Regions from separate parts of the Alkaliphilus flagellatus genome, predicted to be linked through region 2. Evidence: a T-box and tRNA genes for the amino acid it is inferred to sense, from the RefSeq annotation. Region 2 holds a T-box; the other holds one or more tRNA genes.
What was found. A T-box is a leader RNA that pairs with one kind of tRNA and senses whether it is charged. The one in region 2 lies ahead of proS (proline--tRNA ligase), so its partner is inferred to be a tRNA-Pro.

Region 1 (9,550 bases), on a different contig from region 2:
CAGAGACAAGCTATACAACATAATGCAGCTAATCAGTTAGGTATACGAAAGGATGTTGACGAACCAGAGCTTACACCAATAGCAAGAAGGAATCCTGAAAATGGAAATATAGTAATGGCAATAACTTTAATGCAACCTGACATAGGTGCTTTAATTGAAGTTGTAAAAAAGACACCATTATTAGAGTCTTCAAAAAGAAAACCTTTGGATGCAACTATTGTCCAGAAGCTAAAATCAAAAGAGAATATGAAGAGGGTGTAGTTTATGGAGTTTGGATTAAAAGAATTTATAATTGCAGTTGTAACATTGAATAAGGATATGGTAAGCCCAGGATCTATGACTCCAGTTTTTTATGCTCAACATGAAGAACATTTAATAGATTTATCATCTACAATTGCCAAAATCGTTGATGGGGCAGTACACGACCTGGGTATGGGAACATACATTATCGTAAAACATTAGGGTGTTTATGGTTATGAAAATTATATATATATATAACAAAAATCCTTATGCAGCTATTATGGCTGCATATGTGCATTTAAAATTAAATATTCCTGAAAATCTTAAAAATATTCAAAATAACTATAATAAAGAGGGATATTTTTATTATTTGGGTGTGGATGAAGGGTTAAATGAAGTATATTTGCTTTATATTAGTAAAAATAGTTATATTTTAAAAAACCTTTTAAATGGTTTTGCAAATATATATGATGAAGAAGTGGTAATTATAGATTTAGATAACAAATAAAATAAAGAAAGATGATAAAATGATGAAAATAATATATACTTGTTATGGTGGTGCTCATTCTTCGATTGTGGCATCTGCAATACACATGGGATATTTACCAGTAGATCGTATACCTACTAAGGAAGAAATATTAAATATTCCCTATTATGATCAGTCACCAAAAGAATTCAGGGGTACACCTATTTATATTGGTACAGATGAAAAATTAAGAAAAATATATGCCTTAGGGATGGGATCCTATCGCAGAGAATATACAGAAATAGCCTATAACTTTGCATTTCAGCTTAACAACGATGTGAAAAAAAATATTCAAATAATAAATGTCATTCCGCTATTAAGTTTTTCTGTAAAGATAGGAGGGTTTTTGTCTAGAAGAATAGGCTTAATTAAACTAGGAAGACCATTAACTGTAGCAGGAATACAAAAAAGGTATAATCTTTTTATAGAATTAGTAGAGGATGTTAAAAAAAGATGCTAATCTCTTGACTGACATTGAAATAAAATGATAATATAATTTGATGCAAGTAATTTACTATGGTACAATATTGGTACCTAGTATTAAAACTAAGTAAAAGTAGGTGTAGTATTGAGAGAAATAGGTTTAAAAAATATTATTAGTAAAGTGTATTCTGGAAGTATAGCAGAAGAAGTTGGTATACAAGTAGGAGACGAGCTACTTAAAATAAATAGCCATGAAATAGAGGATATTATTGAGTATAAATATTATTTAGCAGATGAGTATCTGGAAGTAGAAATTTTAAAAACCGATGGAGAGCATTGGATTGTAGAAGTTGATAAAGAGTACGATGAGGATCTAGGTATAGAGTTTGAAAATCCTATTATAGATCAGGCTAAAAGTTGTAGAAACAAATGTGTATTTTGTTTTATAGATCAATTGCCTCCTAATATGCGTCAAAGTCTTTATTTTAAGGATGATGATTCCAGGCTATCATTTTTACAAGGAAATTATATTACTTTAACTAACATGAGTGAGGAAGATATAAATAAAATTATTAAGTATCGTATTAGTCCTATTAATATATCCGTACATACAACTAACGGTGAGCTTAGAAAGAAGATGCTTAACAATCGATTTGCTGGCAATATATTAAATATATTAACAAGACTGGCAGAAAATAATATTGAAATGAATTGTCAAATTGTGCTTTGTCCCGATTTAAATGATAGAGAAGAACTGGATAATACAATTAAAGATTTAGGAAACCTTAGCTACAGCATAGGTAGTGTAGCCGTTGTGCCTGTAGGTTTAACCGCCTATAGAGAAGGATTACATAAGATGGATCCGTTTAATAAAGAAACGGCGTCCTACACTATAGATCAAGTACAGAAATGGCAAAAGAAATTTAAAAGTTCTATTGGTCGTAATTTTGTCCATGTTTCAGATGAGTTTTATGTTTTGGCTGATAGAGACTTTCCTAACTACGAAAGCTATGAAGGTTTTCCACAATTAGAAAATGGGGTAGGACTGTCAACCAAATTTAAATATGAGTTTTATCAATATTTAAGAAGATTGCCAATTGCACTTAAAAGGCCTAAGCATATTACAGTAGCCACAGGTACTGCTGCATACAAATTAATTAAAACAATGTGTGATGATTTGACAGAAAAAATAGGGAATTTAAAAGTAGAAGTAATTTGCGTAGAAAACAAATTTTTTGGTGGCCATGTTTCTGTAAGTGGCTTAATTACTGGACAAGATATATATAATACTCTAAAAGATAAATATTTAGGTGATAAAATACTTATTCCAGAGTCTATGATGAAAGCAGAGGAAGAAATATTTTTAGATGATTATACTGTTACACTATTAGAAGAAAAACTAGGAGTACCTATTCAAGTATGTGAAGTTGAAGGTAAAAAGTTTATACAAAGAGCATTAAATTTAAGAATGAAATAATAGAATTAGAGGTGGAGTAAATGTCTAGACCAATTGTTGCCGTTGTTGGACGACCAAATGTAGGTAAATCAACTTTATTTAATAAAGTTGCAGGAGAGAGGATCTCAATAGTAGAGGACAAGCCAGGCGTAACTAGAGATAGAATCTATACAGAAGTTGAATGGCTGAATTATAATTTTACTCTAATTGATACTGGTGGAATAGAGCCAAAGTCAGAGGAGATAATACCAGCTCAAATGAGAAGGCAGGCAGAACTAGCTATGGAAACTGCCGATGTAATAGTTTTTGTTACAGATGGTAGAGAAGGATTAACTTCTGTAGATCGTGATGTTGCAGAAATGCTTAGAAAAACTAAAAAGCCAGTGATAATTACACTAAATAAAGTAGATACAAAGCACCAATCTGAGCACTTCTATGAGTTTTACGAATTAGGTATGGGAGATCCAGTTGAAATATCTGCTTCTCTTGGACTTGGTATTGGTGACCTTTTAGATGAAGTTGTAAAACACTTTAATACTAATGGTGATGACGAGTATGATGAGGACGTTATTAAGGTCGCTATGATTGGTAAACCAAATGTAGGTAAATCCTCTCTTATTAATCGCATACTAGGAGAGGACAGAGTAATAGTTAGTGATATTGCAGGAACTACAAGAGATGCTATAGATACTCCATTTACTAATGGAGAGGATCGATATGTACTTATAGATACGGCAGGTATAAGAAGAAAGAGCCGTATTAAGGAAAATGTCGAAAAATACAGTATTGTTCGTGCTATTGCAGCTGTTCAAAAATCTGATGTTTGTTTGCTTGTTATAGATGCATCTGAAGGAGTTACAGAACAGGATAAGAAGATCGCGGGATATAGTCATGAAAATGGTAAGGGTATGATTATCATTGTTAACAAATGGGATATTATAGAAAAAGATAACCATACTATGAATGAATTTATAAAAGAAATTCGTAATGAGCTTACTTATATAAGTTATGCTCCAATTTTGTTTGTTTCCGCATTAACTGGACAAAGAATGAATAAGGTATTGGAAGAAGTAAAACATGTTTCTAATCAAAATGCTATGAGAATACCAACAGGATCTTTAAATGAGGTAATTGGAGAGGCTATATTATTAAACCAAGCGCCATCGGATAAGGGAAAAAGATTAAAAGTATTTTATGCTACTCAGGCTTCTGTAAAGCCACCTACATTTATTTTATTTGTCAATGATAAGGAATTAATGCATTTTTCATATTTAAGATATTTAGAAAATAAGATTCGTGAAAACTTTGGCTTTGAAGGAACACCTATCCGATTTATTTTGCGTCAAAAAACAGGGAGGGATTAATTGATGTGGGGCAATCTCTTACTTATTTTAATTGCCTATTTTATCGGAAACTTTTCAACATCTTATTTTGTAGGAAAACTATTTGCTAAAATTGATATTAGAGATCATGGTAGCGGCAATGCAGGATCTACCAATGTACTTAGAACACTAGGTATAAAGGCTGCTGCTTGTACATTTTTAGGAGATTTATTTAAGGGAGTTTTAGCTGTCTATTTAGGTAATAAATTTGGTGGAGAAACTTTAGCATTGGCTTGTGGTGTATCCGTAGTTATAGGTCACAACTGGCCTGTATTTTTAGGATTTAAAGGTGGAAAGGGAATCGCAACAACTATTGGAGTTGCTCTAACTATTAAACCCTTTGTAGCACTTATTTGTATTTCTATAGGAGTTGTTATATTATATAAATATAAATATGTTTCCCTAGCTTCCATTGTTGCAATTAGCCTTTTACCTTTTACTATAGTTATATATGGATTAAATTATTTGTTATTTGGACTAATTTTAGCGTTATCAGCCATATATAGACACCGTGAAAATATAAAAAGGCTTTTAGCAGGTAATGAAAGAAAAATCGGAGAAAAATCAAGGGTGAAATAAAGGAGAGTTTAAAATGAGCTATTCAAAGATTGCTGTTTTAGGCGCTGGCAGTTGGGGAACTGCCCTAAGTATGGTGCTTTGCAGTAAAGGACACGAAGTTAATCTATGGATGAGAAATGAAGAGCAATATAAAGATATGATAAATACAGGTAAAAACAACAAGTACTTACCTAATGTTATTTTACCTTCAAATTTGAATCTACATTTAGAGTTGGAAAAAGCTGTTTTAGATGCAGATGCCATATTAATATCCGTATCATCCCAGTCTGTAAGAGGGATTTTAAAAAATATCAAACCTTACTTAAAGGGTAATGAAGTAATTATAAATGTATCAAAAGGATTAGAAAAAGGTACTCATTTAAGAATTTCACAGGTTGTTTGTGAGGAGCTACCTGATAATCCGTTTGTTGTATTATCAGGACCTTCTCATGCAGAAGAAGTTTCTAAAAATATGCCCACAACTGTTGTAGTTGCTTCAAAAGATAAATCAACAGCAGAGTTTGTACAAGATTTGTTTATTACACCAAGCTTTAGAGTATATACTAATCCAGATGTGATTGGAGTAGAACTTGGGGGATCCTTAAAAAATGTAATTGCATTCGGAGCAGGAATAGCAGATGGGTTAGGCTTTGGAGATAACGCAAGAGCTGCATTAATTACTAGGGGTATTAGTGAAATTACACGATTAGGTAAAGCTATGGGAGCGAGTATATCTACCTTTGCAGGCCTTTCAGGTATTGGAGACCTTATTGTTACCTGTACAAGTATGCACAGTAGAAATAGGAGAGCGGGTATTTTAATTGGTGAAGGTAAAGGGCTAGATGAAACCCTTAAGGAAATAGGAATGGTTGTAGAAGGAATAACAACTACAAAAGTAGCCTATGAACTAGCACAGCAATATAATATTGAAATGCCAATTACGTCAGAAATTTATAGTATTATTTACAGTAATAATAATGCTAAAGATGCTGTGTCTAATTTAATGTGTCGAAACCGTACTCATGAGATTGAAGAAGTGGTGGATAGTATAAATACAGATTGGTAAAAATAATACATATAATTAATAGGAAGGGTTATTAACCCTTCCTATTAATTTTTTGAAAAATATTTAGCATAAAGCTACAAAGATTTAAATATAAAATACTAAATAGAATAAAGAACTGGTCTAGTCATATTATTAGTATCCAAGCATATATTTATAATGTTAAAGATATGAATGGGCTATTCCTATTTAGATAAGAAGGAGGGAAAAGTATGGAAAGGTACGATATTTACAGAGATATTGCTAAACGTACGCAGGGGGACATCTATATAGGCGTAGTAGGGCCTGTTAGGACAGGAAAATCTACTTTGATAAAACGAATTATGGACTTGTTAGTATTACCAAATATAGAGAATGCCTATAAGAAAGAGAGAGCAAAGGATGAGTTACCACAAAGTGGAACAGGTAAAACTATTACTACTACAGAACCCAAATTTGTACCTAATGAGGCAGTAGAGCTTGTTTTAAAAGAAAACGCTACATTTAAACTCAGAATGATTGACTGTGTAGGATACTTAGTAAATGGTGCCTTAGGTCATCAAGAGGATGGTAAACCTAGAATGGTAAACACTCCTTGGTTTGAAAAGCAAATTCCTTTTGAAGAAGCTGCTGAAATTGGCACAAGAAAGGTAATTAAAGAACATTCAACAATCGGCTTAGTTGTAACTACAGACGGATCTATTACTGATATTGACAGACAAAGTTATGTTGAGGCTGAAGAAAGAGTTATCAGAGAACTAAAGGAAATTAACAAGCCATTTGTAATGATTCTAAATAGTAGAGATCCTGATAGCCCAGCTACATATGAGTTAAAGATTCAATTGGAAGAAAAGCATAATGTGCCTGTTATTGTAAAGGACTGTGCTAGGCTTAATATGAATGATATCCATGAGGTATTAGAAAATGTATTGTTCGAGTTTCCGGTTACAGAAATTAACATCAATCTACCTGGCTGGTTAGAAAGTATCGAACCTAGCCATTGGCTAAAGAGTTCAATATTAGAAGCTATAAAATCTGCGGCAGCAGAAGTAAAAAGACTAAGAGATATTGAAGTATTAGTAAATAGTTTAAATGAAGTAGAAAATGTTAAAAAAGCTAATTTAGATACAATAAAAATGGGGGAAGGATCTGCATTAATAGACCTTATTACCCCAGATAATTTATTTTATAGAGTGATACAAGAGAAAACTGGATATGAAATAGAAGGAGATTACCAGCTAATTGCTATGATTACGGAGCTTGCAAAAGCCAAAAAGGAATATGATCGAATAGAAAGCGCATTAAACGATGTAATGAATATTGGATACGGATTGGTTCCACCTTCTTTAGATGAATTAACATTGGAAGAACCGGAGATGTTTCGTCATGGCAACCAGTTTGGTGTTAAACTTAGAGCAAATGCACCGTCACTCCACTTTATTAGAGCAGACATAGCTACAGAAGTTTCCCCTGTAGTAGGTACTGAAAAACAAAGTGAGGAGTTAATAAAATATTTATTAGAGGAATTTGAGCAAAATCCAGAAAAAATTTGGGAAACAAATATGTTCGGTAAGTCATTGCATGATTTAGTAAAAGAGCAGTTACAGAATAAATTATTTATGGTACCAGACGATACTAGAGTCAAGCTTCAAAAAACTATTCAAAAAATTGTTAACGAAGGTAGTGGTGGGCTAATAGCTATAATATTATAAATCTATATAAAAGGATGTTTGAGAGAGTGTTGTATAAGGAAGGGTCTATGCCCTTCCTTATATATTTAGACTAAAATGATATATTTTAAATGGGTTTTATACCTTGACAATATTATCTATTAATCTTACAATATAGTTGCTATAACAATACTAGCTTTATTTATATATCTGGCTGTGGCGCAGCTTGGTAGCGCGCTAGAATGGGGTTCTAGAGGTCGCAGGTTCGATTCCTGTCAGCCAGACCAGTTATATGCCTGTATCTTCAATGGATACAGGTTTTATCTATTTTGCTGGGGCTTATTTTTAAAGGTTATAAATAAGATAGATTGATTAAGTTTAGTACAAAATGAGCAGAACAATTCTTACCTAAATTCCGTCCAGAAATAGTTTAAATTCCAGCCCATTCCTGAATAAATATTTTCTGTTTTTATCTCTTCACTACCTTCGATTGTATAGTTAACCTTTGAAGGGCAAGTTAGAGAAACCATATATTTTCCAGGTGGTAATATTTTTCCATACAATCCTTTTTGATCCCATGAAATAATCACTTCATATCCGTAATAAGAGGGAACAATGTTTTACAACATAAATATTTAAATTATATAAAAGGAATCGATGGAAAAATATAGAATAATATGGGCATAATACATTTTAAATATTAAGAAAAGTAATTAGGAGTAAGAGGGGGAAATGATATGGTTTATAGAGTAGATGTACTTTTATTTGATGAATTTGAAACATTGGATGTGTTTGGTCCTGTTGAAATACTTGGGAGTTTGCCAGATGTCTTTAAATTGAATTTCATATCTGCTAATGGAGGGCTTGTTGAAAGTTCTCAAAATGTAAGAGTAGACACTGACTTATATAAAAGTGAAAATGATATAGAGAAAATTCTACTTGTGCCAGGAGGAATTGGAACGAGGGAAAAAGTTGATGATAATAATTTTATTAATCTCATTGAAAGTATTTCTAATCAATCAAAATACGTAATTAGTATATGTACAGGTTCGGCTTTACTTGCTAAAACTGGAATACTAAATGGTAAAAGAGCAACAACAAATAAAAGGGCATTTAAATGGGTTACAGAGCAAGGTAAAGATGTACTGTGGGTAAAAGAAGCAAGGTGGGTAAAGGATGATAATATATATACATCTTCAGGGGTATCGGCCGGAATCGATATGACATTGGGTTTTATAGCGGATCTTATTGGAAAAGAAAAAGCATTGGAGATTAGTCAAAGAATTGAATATTTTTGGAATGAAAATAGCGAATATGACCCATTTTCTAAGATGTATGAATAATAGGATTTTAGAGATGGATTTTGTTTTTATAGTATACTCCTAAATAGTGTGAGTACGTTTTATGCTATAATAGCATTAAAACAAAAAAAGGAGATTAAATATGTCTAATAAGAAGCAATTTGTTTATTTACAAATATATGATAAAATCAAGTCAAATATAGAAAATAATATTTGGAAAAATGGAAAACAAATACCTACTGAACATGAGTTAATGGACATATTTAATGTTAGTAGGGATACTATAAGGAAAGCTCTTTCAAAGCTTTTACAAGATGGGTATATTTATAAGCAAGCTGGTAGAGGGACTTTTGTAAGAAAGATTAAGTCAAATTATAGCCTAACACTGCTAGAAAGTTTTTCAGAACAGATGAAAAAGCGGGGCTTGGAGCCTAGTAGTGAAATAATTAAAATAACAAACATAATGCCAGAAAAGTATATACTAGACCGTTTAGAAGTTAATGCTGAAGAAAATATATATAAGATTGAGCGATTAAGAAAAGCGGATAATGAGCCTATGTGTTATGAAATTGCTTTTGTCCCCGAGTCTTTATGTAAAGATTTAGATAAAAAAATTCAAAATAATGCATCGCTATACGACCTATATGAGAATTATTATGGATTAAATCTAAGCTATGGAGATATGTCTTTAGAAGCTAAAAATGCTTCGGAATATGTTAGTAAAGTATTAGAGATTAGGCCAAAAGATCCTATATTAGAAATGCGTATTACGGTTTATTTAGATTTTGGAAGACCTCTTTATTATGTAGAGGCGTATTATATTGGTGAAAAATATATTTTTTCTACAACTTTACCTAGAAAAGTTTAGAAAGTAAAAAAGATAAAGCTATCATCTTAAGCAATACTTATTAATAATATTTACCTATATATAAAATAATACCTGAATAAAAAT
Region 2 (9,550 bases):
TCGTAGGGAAAATATTGATTATAGCTATTAATAGGTTGTAAGGGAGGCGTAAATTTTGAAAGAATCACGAATTGAAGAAGCCCAGTTATTTGAAGCCATTAAGATGGTAGCCCCCGGAACCCATTTAAGGGAAGGCTTAGAAAATGTATTAAAGGCGAAAACCGGTGCACTTATAGTTGTTGGTGATAGTGAAGAAGTAAGAAGTATGATAGATGGAGGCTTTGCTATAAATGTAGATTTTTCTCCCGCCTATCTATATGAGCTATGTAAAATGGACGGAGCTATTGTTTTAAGTAGTGATAGTAAAAAAATTCTATATGCTAATACGCAAATAATGACAGATCCATCAATTTTTTCAGCAGAGACAGGCACACGCCATAGAACAGCTGAAAGGGTGGCAAAGGCAACTGGACAAGTGGTTATTTCGATTTCTCAGAGGCGACATATTATAACTTTGTATAGAGGGTATAGTAAGTATATTGTGCAGGATACTAATAAAATTTTGACTAAAGCTAATCAGGCTATTCAAACCCTTGAAAAATATAAATCTGTATTGGATCAAGCTATGATAAATTTAAGTGCTTTAGAGTTTGAAGATTTAGTTACTGTATATGATGTAACTACTGTAATACAGAGAACAGAAATGGTTATAAAGATAGTACATGAAATAGAGAAGTATATTTATGAGCTAGGTAATGAAGGTAGGCTAGTAAATATGCAGATGGAAGAGCTAGTAGCTAATGTTGTAGAGGACGGTAAACACGTAATTAAGGATTATAATCTTAACTTAGAAACTGAAGAGGGCAATATTCATAAGATGATACATGGATTATCTTCAGAAGAATTGTTGGATTTATCCTCAATAGCAAAAATATTAGGATATGGTTCTAATGTTAATGCATTAGATATTTCAGTGTCTCCTAGAGGATATAGAATTTTAAATAAAATACCGAGACTTCCTTTAGCAGTAATTGATAATTTATTAAAGCAATTCGCCAGTTTTCAAAAGATACTTAAGGCGTCTACAGATCAATTAGATGATGTTGAAGGTATCGGAGAGGTTAGAGCTAGAGCTATAAAAGAAGGACTAAGGAGATTACAAGAACAGGTACTTTTAGACAGGCATATATAGGAAAAGGGGATGAAGAAATTCTTCATCCCCTAATATTTACAATTATAGTAGTCCATATTTTCCTAATGCTTTTACTTGAGAGGCATAGTTTTCTAACATATCATCTATGTTTATGTTAAATGAATTACACAGTGCTGTAATATAGAATATGGTAGTAGATATCTCTTCCTCTATCTTCTCTTTGCAAATATCACATAAATAGCCTTCTACATGATTTGACATATAATTCTTTAATTCTGAATATGAAATATCTTCTGGTATTCCTTGTTTTTGACTATGAATTTGAATACAACCACAGTGAGTTACAGATTTTGCCACCGCTCGATTAACTTTGGCACTACTTTCTTGAAGCTTACTTAAAATATCTAAAATACTTTTGTGTCTTATTAATACTTCATCCACTTGATCTTGAAATTGGTTAAAAGAAAATTGTTCCATAAAGTCAACTCCTAAAGTCTTTTTATTGTTTAAGTAAAGTATGAATTTTAACTATTGAGTATTTTAAAGAAGTAGTAGGTTAGAATTATTTTAAGCACTTTGAAATCTAGAGTAAATTTTAAGTGCACCATAAGTCGATGCGATAGCATCAGACGAATTTTAACTTAATTATACTTTTAGATGCTTGTATTTGTCAATGTTGTAGAAGAAAAATATATATTTAAATGTGAAACTTAAATATATTAAAAATATCTTAAAAAAATCTTAAAAAGTATTTGACAACTAATAACTCATATGATAAAATTAACATTTTAGTTGACATATTTGACTATATAATGTATACTATAATAGATAACAAATCACCATTTTCTGGGAGGGTCAAATATGTTTAACATTGGAGAAAAAGTTGTCTATCCTATGCATGGTGCTGGTGTGATAGAGTCTATTGAAGAGAGAGAAATCTTAGGTGAAAGAAGAAAGTATTATATAATGAGAATGCCTATTGGAGATATGAAGGTAATGATTCCTTTAGATCAGATAGATGATATAGGCATTAGAAAGGTAATTGATTCTGAGGAAATTGAAAATGTGCTAGATGTATTAGCTTCTGATACAACTAAAATGCATCAAAACTGGAATCGTAGATATCGAGCTAATATGGACTTGATTAAAACTGGAGATGTTTATGAAATAGCGGAAGTTGTAAGAAATTTAACATTAATGGATAAGGAAAAAGGACTATCTACAGGAGAGAGAAAGATGCTTAGTAATGCAAGACAAATTTTAATTAGTGAAATTGTTCTTGTGGCTGAAGTATCAGAGGAAGAAGCGTCTAATCTTGTTGAATCAGTTATCTTACAACAAACTGTGCCAGATACAGCTTTGTAGAAAACTCAACTTAGTAGTTGTAATTTCATTGAATGTATCTATGGAAACTTCATTTTGGAAGATATATACAAAAGAAGTTTCCTATTAGTTTATAAAAATTATTTAAGTATTTATCATATTTGCTTTTAGAAACAATAAAATGGGGCATAATGGATAAATAGGAGGTGGTTTAATGATAAATAAAATAATCCGAGGAATTTTGACAACACTCGGTGCCGTAACGGGTCTTGCATTATATATGTATATCGTTAATGCTATGGCTTTGGTGGATATCACCAATGATTTTAAAAGTTATATAATAGGAATTATAATTGCTTCATTAACAAGTGGTAGTATGTTATTTATTTTATCTCCTTGGTTGATTAATCAGGGTAGAAACACTGCTAATTGGATAGAGAGGGAACTCTCTAAGGTTCCTACTGTAGACATTGTTTCAGGCTCTATAGGATTAATAACTGGACTTATAATTTCTTATTTAATTACCAACTTAATTACTAGTATTATGCCTGTTCCTATATTTAGCTCTATTTTGTCTACTTTAATCTATATATTTATGGGTTATCTTGGTATAAAGATTGCAACTAAGAAAATGGGAGAACTACCTAATATTCAAGCTGTGTTTAAGAGAAATTTATTAAAAGAACGTAACGCTAAAAAAGAGAATCAAGGATGCCCTAAGGTTTTAGACACTAGTGTAATTATTGATGGTAGAATTGCTGATATTTGTAGAACTGGATTTGTAGAGGGACCGTTAATAATTCCAGGCTTTGTATTAGAAGAGTTAAGACATATAGCTGATTCATCTGATGCATTAAAGCGTAATCGTGGAAGAAGAGGATTAGATATTTTAAATATGATTCAAAAAGAATTAGATATTGAAGTAAAAATGTACGAAAAGGATTTTCCAGATATTGCAGAAGTAGACTCTAAATTATTAAAGCTTGCTCAAGTATTAGATGGCAAGGTTATAACTAATGATTATAATTTAAATAAGGTAGCTGAGTTTCAAGGTGTGCCAGTACTGAATATTAATGAGCTAGCTAATGCGGTAAAACCTGTAGTACTGCCTGGGGAGGAAATGCTTGTGCAGGTAGTGAAGGATGGTAAGGAATCTGGCCAAGGGTTAGCTTACTTAGACGATGGTACAATGATAGTTGTAGAAAGTGGTAAAAAATATATAGGCCAAACTATAGATGTATTAGTAACTAGTGTATTGCAAACAGCAGCTGGTCGTATGATTTTTGCAAAACCAAAGGCATTAGTTGATAAATCAGCATAGAATAAAAACTTAACTAATATGGAATTTTAAATTCTAATAATAAATATAGCCTTCTTACTAAGAAAGTAAGGAGGCTTTTATCATATAATAAAGAGAAAAATTTCTGATTGCGGAGAGCTTCTAAGAAACAGGAGCTTGGCAATATTTGAGCACTTGAAATTTTTAAAACTATGTTTTAAAATTTAAGTGCGAATGGAAATAAAACAAAGTATATATAAAGGGAGATGGAAGAGATTTTAAAAACTAGTGCTATTATTGTAGCAGCAGGAAAAGGACGCCGTATGGGAAGAGAATATAATAAACAGTACATACTTTTAGGCAACAAACCAATAGTTGCTCATACTATAGAGGTTTTTGAAGATAGTAGTTTGATAGATGAAATAATTTTAGTTGTAGGCAAGGGTGAAGTTGATTTAGTTAAACAAATTATTATAGAAAAATATAATTTTAAAAAGGTTATTAGTATTGTAGAAGGAGGAGAGCGGCGTCAAGATTCTGTTTACAATGGACTGAGAGCTATAGATAATAATTGCAATATTGTATTGATTCACGATGGAGCTAGGCCTTTTATCACTAATAATATTATAGAAGAAGGTATAGAAGTAGCAAATAAAACTGGTGCTTGTATTGCTGCTGTGCCCGTAAAGGATACTATTAAAGTATCAAATGAAAGCATGGATGTAGTAAATACTCCCAATAGAGAAACTCTATGGGCTGTTCAAACGCCGCAGGCTTTTAAATATCAATTGGTAATGAATGCCTATGAAAAATTGCAAAATAGCAATATAGAGGCTACTGATGATGCTATGATTATTGAAAGACTAGGCTATACTGTAAAGATTATAAAGGGAAGCTATGAAAATATAAAAATTACAACACCAGAGGATTTAATATTAGGTGAAGGAATTTTAAAAAATAGAAAGGTTGAAGGATAAAATGAGGGTAGGAATAGGATATGATGTACATAAATTAGTAGAGGATAGAAAATTAATAATTGGGGGCGTGGATATTCCTTATGAAAAGGGACTATTGGGGCATTCTGATGCAGATGTACTGCTCCATGCTATTAAGGATGCTATATTGGGAGCGGCAGCCTTAGGAGATATAGGAAAACATTTTCCGGATACTGATGACAAATATAAAGGGGCAAATAGCCTAGATCTTTTACGATATGTTGCAATATTAATAGAAAGTAAAGGTTATGTAGTTAATAACTTAGATGCTACCATTATTGCACAAAAACCTAAAATGTCTCCTCATATTGAGGAAATGAGAAATAATATTGCACTAGCTTTAAATATTGAAGTAGATAGGGTAAACATTAAGGCTACAACTACAGAGGGACTAGGTTTTGTAGGTGTAGGAGACGGTATAGCTGCTAACTCGATAGCTAGTATTATAAAAAAATCGGAATAGGGTGATTGAATGATTGAAGTAAAAGGTCTTACAAAGTCTTTTAAAGATGTACACGCACTTAAAGGTATAAGCTTTAAGGTACCAAAGGGAGAGGTGCTAGGGCTTTTAGGTGAAAATGGTGCGGGTAAAACTACAACTTTACGTATTTTAGCAACTATGCTAAAACCTACTAAGGGTACTGCAATTTTAAGTGGTCATGATATCTTGAAAAATCAACAAGCTGTAAGAAGGGAAATTGGTATTTTATTCGGTGGTGAAAGCGGTTTATATGACAGACTTACTGCTAGAGAGAATATTGCTTACTATGCTGAATTAAATGACATATCTAAGGAAGAAATTAAGGAAAGAATAGACTATTTAACAAAGATACTAGATATGGAAGAGTATATAGACAGAAGGGTAGGTAAATTTTCTAAGGGTATGAAGCAAAAGGTAGCTATTGCACGTTCTATTGTGCATAATCCGCCTATTATGTTATTCGATGAACCTACTTCTGGATTAGATGTTACAGCTGCTAGAACTATACATAGTTTTATTGAAGAGTGTAGAAAGGAAGGTAAGACTGTAATATTTTCATCCCACTCTATGGTAGAGGTCGAAAAATTATGTGAGCGTGTAGCCATTATACATAAAGGTAATATAATAGAAGAGGGGTCAATAGAAGAGCTTAAAATAAAGTATAATAAAAATTTAGAAGACTTATTTGTAGAATTGGTAGGTGGAACAAATGAATAGTAAACATATAGGGCTTGTTTTTAAAAAAGAAGTTAAAGATATTTTTAGAGATAAACGAACCTGGATTGCAAGTGTGTTAATACCTATGTTAATTTTTCCACTCTTATTTTTCTTTATGAATATGGGCGTAAGTAAGATAGAGAAAAACTTACAAAATGATATTGTTGTTTTTATTGAAACAAATGAGCAAGAGGCAGATATTATCCAATATCTGAAAAGTGGAGTAGGACTTAAAGTAGTTGATGTTGATAATCCCTATGAAGCTTTACAAAAGGGAGATATTAAAGCGATAATACAAATAGGAGAAAATTTTCAGAGTAAAATAAATGAGAAAGTACCTGGAGATATTAAAATAATATTCGATGAGGTAAGTAATGAATCCAGCATGGCTACATCTATTGTAGAAGGAATTATTAATAAATATAATGAAGAGGTTAGACTTGAAAGACTAGCAGATATAGGCGTTGATCCAAAGATTCTTCAACCTACCATTATAAATAGAGAAGCCTATGTACCCGAGGGACAGGAATCTAAGGGAGATGCTACAGCTTTAATGATGATAACATTTTTGCTTCCATTTTTCTTAATGATGTATCCTGTGGTAGGTGGTATGCCAGCGGCAATAGATCTAGGAGCAGGAGAAAAAGAGAGGATGTCTTTAGAACCTTTATTGGCAAGTGGTGCTGATAGACTTTCTATACTAACTGGTAAATACTTAACTGTACTGTTAGCTTCTGTACTAGGGACAATTACTTCGTTAATTGGTGTTCTTGCAGCAGCTAAAATAGCTCCAAATGTAATGCCTTTAGAAGTTCGCATTTCTCCGCTGCCTATGTTAATTTTGGTAGTTACATCCTTACTTATAGCTATGATGTTAAGTGGGTTAATGCTTTCTATAAGCGTGTTTGCTAAATCTTACAAGGAAGCAGGTACTTACTTAAGTCCTGTTACAATTGTGCTAATGGTTCCTGCGTATTTAACTATGTTTATGGATATTCGTACCTTACCAAATAGCATGTTTTTCGTACCACTACTTAATGCTGTGTTGCTAATGAAGGAAGTATTGGTGGATATTATTAACCCACTTCATATTGCGACTACATTTGGTATTTCTATCCTATTGGTAGTGGCATCACTTCTATTTATGAAATACATGTTTAATAAAGAATCTGTTATTTTTAGATCTTAGTAGATAACAAAATCTTCCTTTAGGAGGTCTAAATTTTAATTTTGTTGAAATAGATTATGGAAATTATAACTTATTAACATTTTTTTAGTACATAATTTTCTATGTGTTAGAAAAATATTGACATTATATGAATAATTGGCTATTCTATTAAGAAGAATATAATAAAATAATTACAAATCTATGATAGGAAATAGTAAAAAGCGATGCTTTACAGAGAGAAAACCGTTGGTGGAAGGTTTTTAAGCTTTAGTTTTTGAACCCATCCTTGAGTGAAGGATTGAAAATAAGTAGGTCCTTTCGGTTCGTGCCGTTATACGATTAAGAGAACCTTTTTAGGTTAATTAGAGTGGTACCGCGGGTGAAATATAATCTCTCGTCTCTATTGTTGTATAGAGATGGGAGATTTTTGTTTTTGAAATGAATAATATTAGGAAGGAGATATAAGTATGTCAAAAAAAGATAAACAATTTGTTGAAGAAATTACCCCAATGGAGGTAGACTTTGCACAATGGTATACAGATGTAATTAAGAAAACAGACTTAGTTGATTACTCACCAGTTAAAGGCTTTATGGTTATTAAGCACTATGGTTACGCTATCTGGGAAAACATTCAAAAGTATATGGATAACAGATTTAAAGAAACAGGACATAAAAACTGTTATTTTCCGCTACTTATTCCAGAAAGTTTACTAAAGAAGGAAGCCGAGCACGTAGAAGGATTTGCTCCTGAAGTGGCATGGGTTACTCATGGGGGAGATGAAGAACTAGCAGAAAGACTTTGTGTTAGACCGACATCAGAAACTATTATTTGTGAAATGTATTCAAGATGGTTAAAGTCCTATAGAGATTTACCATTTTTATATAACCAATGGTGTTCAGTTGTTCGTTGGGAAAAGAGCACGAGACCATTCCTTAGAACATCAGAATTTTTATGGCAGGAAGGACATACTCTACACGAAACCTATGAAGACGCACAAGAAGAAACTTTGCAAATGTTAAATATTTATAAAGAAACTGCAGAAGAATTATTAGCCATGCCAGTTGTTGTGGGACAAAAGAGTGAGAAGGAAAAATTTGCTGGAGCATATGCTACTTATACAATGGAAGCTTTAATGCATGACGGTAAAGCACTTCAAGCCGGTACTTCACACAACTTAGGTCAACACTTTACAACAGCTTTTGATATTACTTACTCAGATAGAAATGGGGATCTTAAACATCCTTATCATACATCTTGGGGTGTTTCTACAAGGTTAATCGGTGGAATCATTATGGTTCATGGGGATAATAGGGGACTTGTATTACCTCCAGGGGTAGCTCCTGTTCAGGTTGTTATAGTTCCAATAGCATCCCACAAGGAAGGTGTGTTAGATAAAGCTAATGAACTATTTAGTCAGTTAAAAGGCAAGTTTAGAGTTGAGCTAGATGATCGTGATAATTACTCTCCAGGTTGGAAGTTTAATGAATGGGAAATGAAGGGTGTTCCAATAAGAATAGAAATCGGACCAAAAGATATCGAAAAAAATCAAGCCATGTTATTTAGAAGAGATGAATTAGAAAAAGAAGCTGTTTCTCTAGATAATCTAGAGGAAGCGGTAGATAATCTACTAAGAGATATTAATAACAACTTGCTATATAAAGCTAAAAAAATGAGGGATGAAAAAACCTATATAGTAAAAAGTTTTGATGAAATGAAGGAAGTTATGGATATAAAACCTGGCTTTGTTAAAGCCATGTGGTGTGGAGAAAGAGAATGTGAAGAACATATTAAAGCTGAAACTGGTGTTACTATAAGATGTATCCCATTTGAGCAGGAGGACTTAGGCCATACTTGTGCATTCTGTGGTAAAGAAGCAAAACATATGGTATATTTAGCTAAAGCATACTAATATATAACTTTCAATATGGAGAGATTAGAATTAGAAGATAAATACTATTATTATCAATTTGAAATTAGGTAAAACTTTTATCCGATAGCTAACAATTCTAAGACTCCATCTCAACTAAGTCTTTGCTTATCTGTATAAAAAGTTGCTCTTAAACTCATATTAGAGTTTAAGAGCAACTTTATTTTTTAGAATATGAACAAAACTCATAATAGTTAAGGTTTATTTAAGGTTAAAGTAATAAGGAGTTAAAATTGTCCTTTTATAATATGCTTAAAGATTAATTTACAGGAGGATAATTATGGATAAAAAAGGACTTACAGGATTTCAATTAAAAATGATAGGATTAATATTGATGGTATTTGATCATCTGTATAGCTTTTTAGATAATATGCCAATTCAATTTAAATGGATAGGAAGGATAGTAGCACCAATATTTATATTTATGACTGTGGAGGGGTATTATCATACAAGTAACAAAAAGAAATATATGCTTAGATTATTTATAGGTTCCTTTGTTATGAACTTAGGAAATTTAATAGTACCAAAATATTTTCCCTCAGCAAATAATATAGCACTAACAGCTA

Region 1: it has a tRNA-Pro gene. The T-box ahead of proS (proline--tRNA ligase) is inferred to sense a tRNA for this amino acid. The anticodon was not compared.

What each region holds. Positions count from the first base shown of each region.
Region 1 is NZ_JAHLQK010000005.1:53,657-63,206, forward strand. Features, by position in the region: gene KQI88_RS12920 (YIEGIA family protein) at 1-261, shown strand, start outside; gene KQI88_RS12925 (capping complex subunit for YIEGIA) at 265-462, shown strand; gene KQI88_RS12930 (DUF3189 family protein) at 476-748, shown strand; gene KQI88_RS12935 (DUF3189 family protein) at 768-1,226, shown strand; gene KQI88_RS12940 (DUF512 domain-containing protein) at 1,335-2,666, shown strand; gene der (ribosome biogenesis GTPase Der) at 2,687-4,009, shown strand; gene plsY (glycerol-3-phosphate 1-O-acyltransferase PlsY) at 4,013-4,606, shown strand; gene KQI88_RS12955 (NAD(P)H-dependent glycerol-3-phosphate dehydrogenase) at 4,620-5,651, shown strand; gene spoIVA (stage IV sporulation protein A) at 5,861-7,339, shown strand; tRNA gene KQI88_RS12965 (tRNA-Pro) at 7,508-7,584, shown strand; gene KQI88_RS12970 (DJ-1/PfpI family protein) at 8,035-8,640, shown strand; gene KQI88_RS12975 (GntR family transcriptional regulator) at 8,741-9,466, shown strand.
Region 2 is NZ_JAHLQK010000008.1:51,357-60,906, reverse strand. Features, by position in the region: gene disA (DNA integrity scanning diadenylate cyclase DisA) at 56-1,132, shown strand; gene KQI88_RS17260 (nucleoside triphosphate pyrophosphohydrolase family protein) at 1,175-1,570, opposite strand; gene KQI88_RS17255 (CarD family transcriptional regulator) at 1,955-2,458, shown strand; gene KQI88_RS17250 (PIN/TRAM domain-containing protein) at 2,631-3,737, shown strand; gene ispD (2-C-methyl-D-erythritol 4-phosphate cytidylyltransferase) at 3,962-4,672, shown strand; gene ispF (2-C-methyl-D-erythritol 2,4-cyclodiphosphate synthase) at 4,674-5,153, shown strand; gene KQI88_RS17235 (ABC transporter ATP-binding protein) at 5,163-5,888, shown strand; gene KQI88_RS17230 (ABC transporter permease) at 5,881-7,077, shown strand; T-box leader at 7,249-7,461, shown strand; gene proS (proline--tRNA ligase) at 7,524-8,966, shown strand; gene KQI88_RS17220 (TraX family protein) at 9,265-9,550, shown strand, end outside.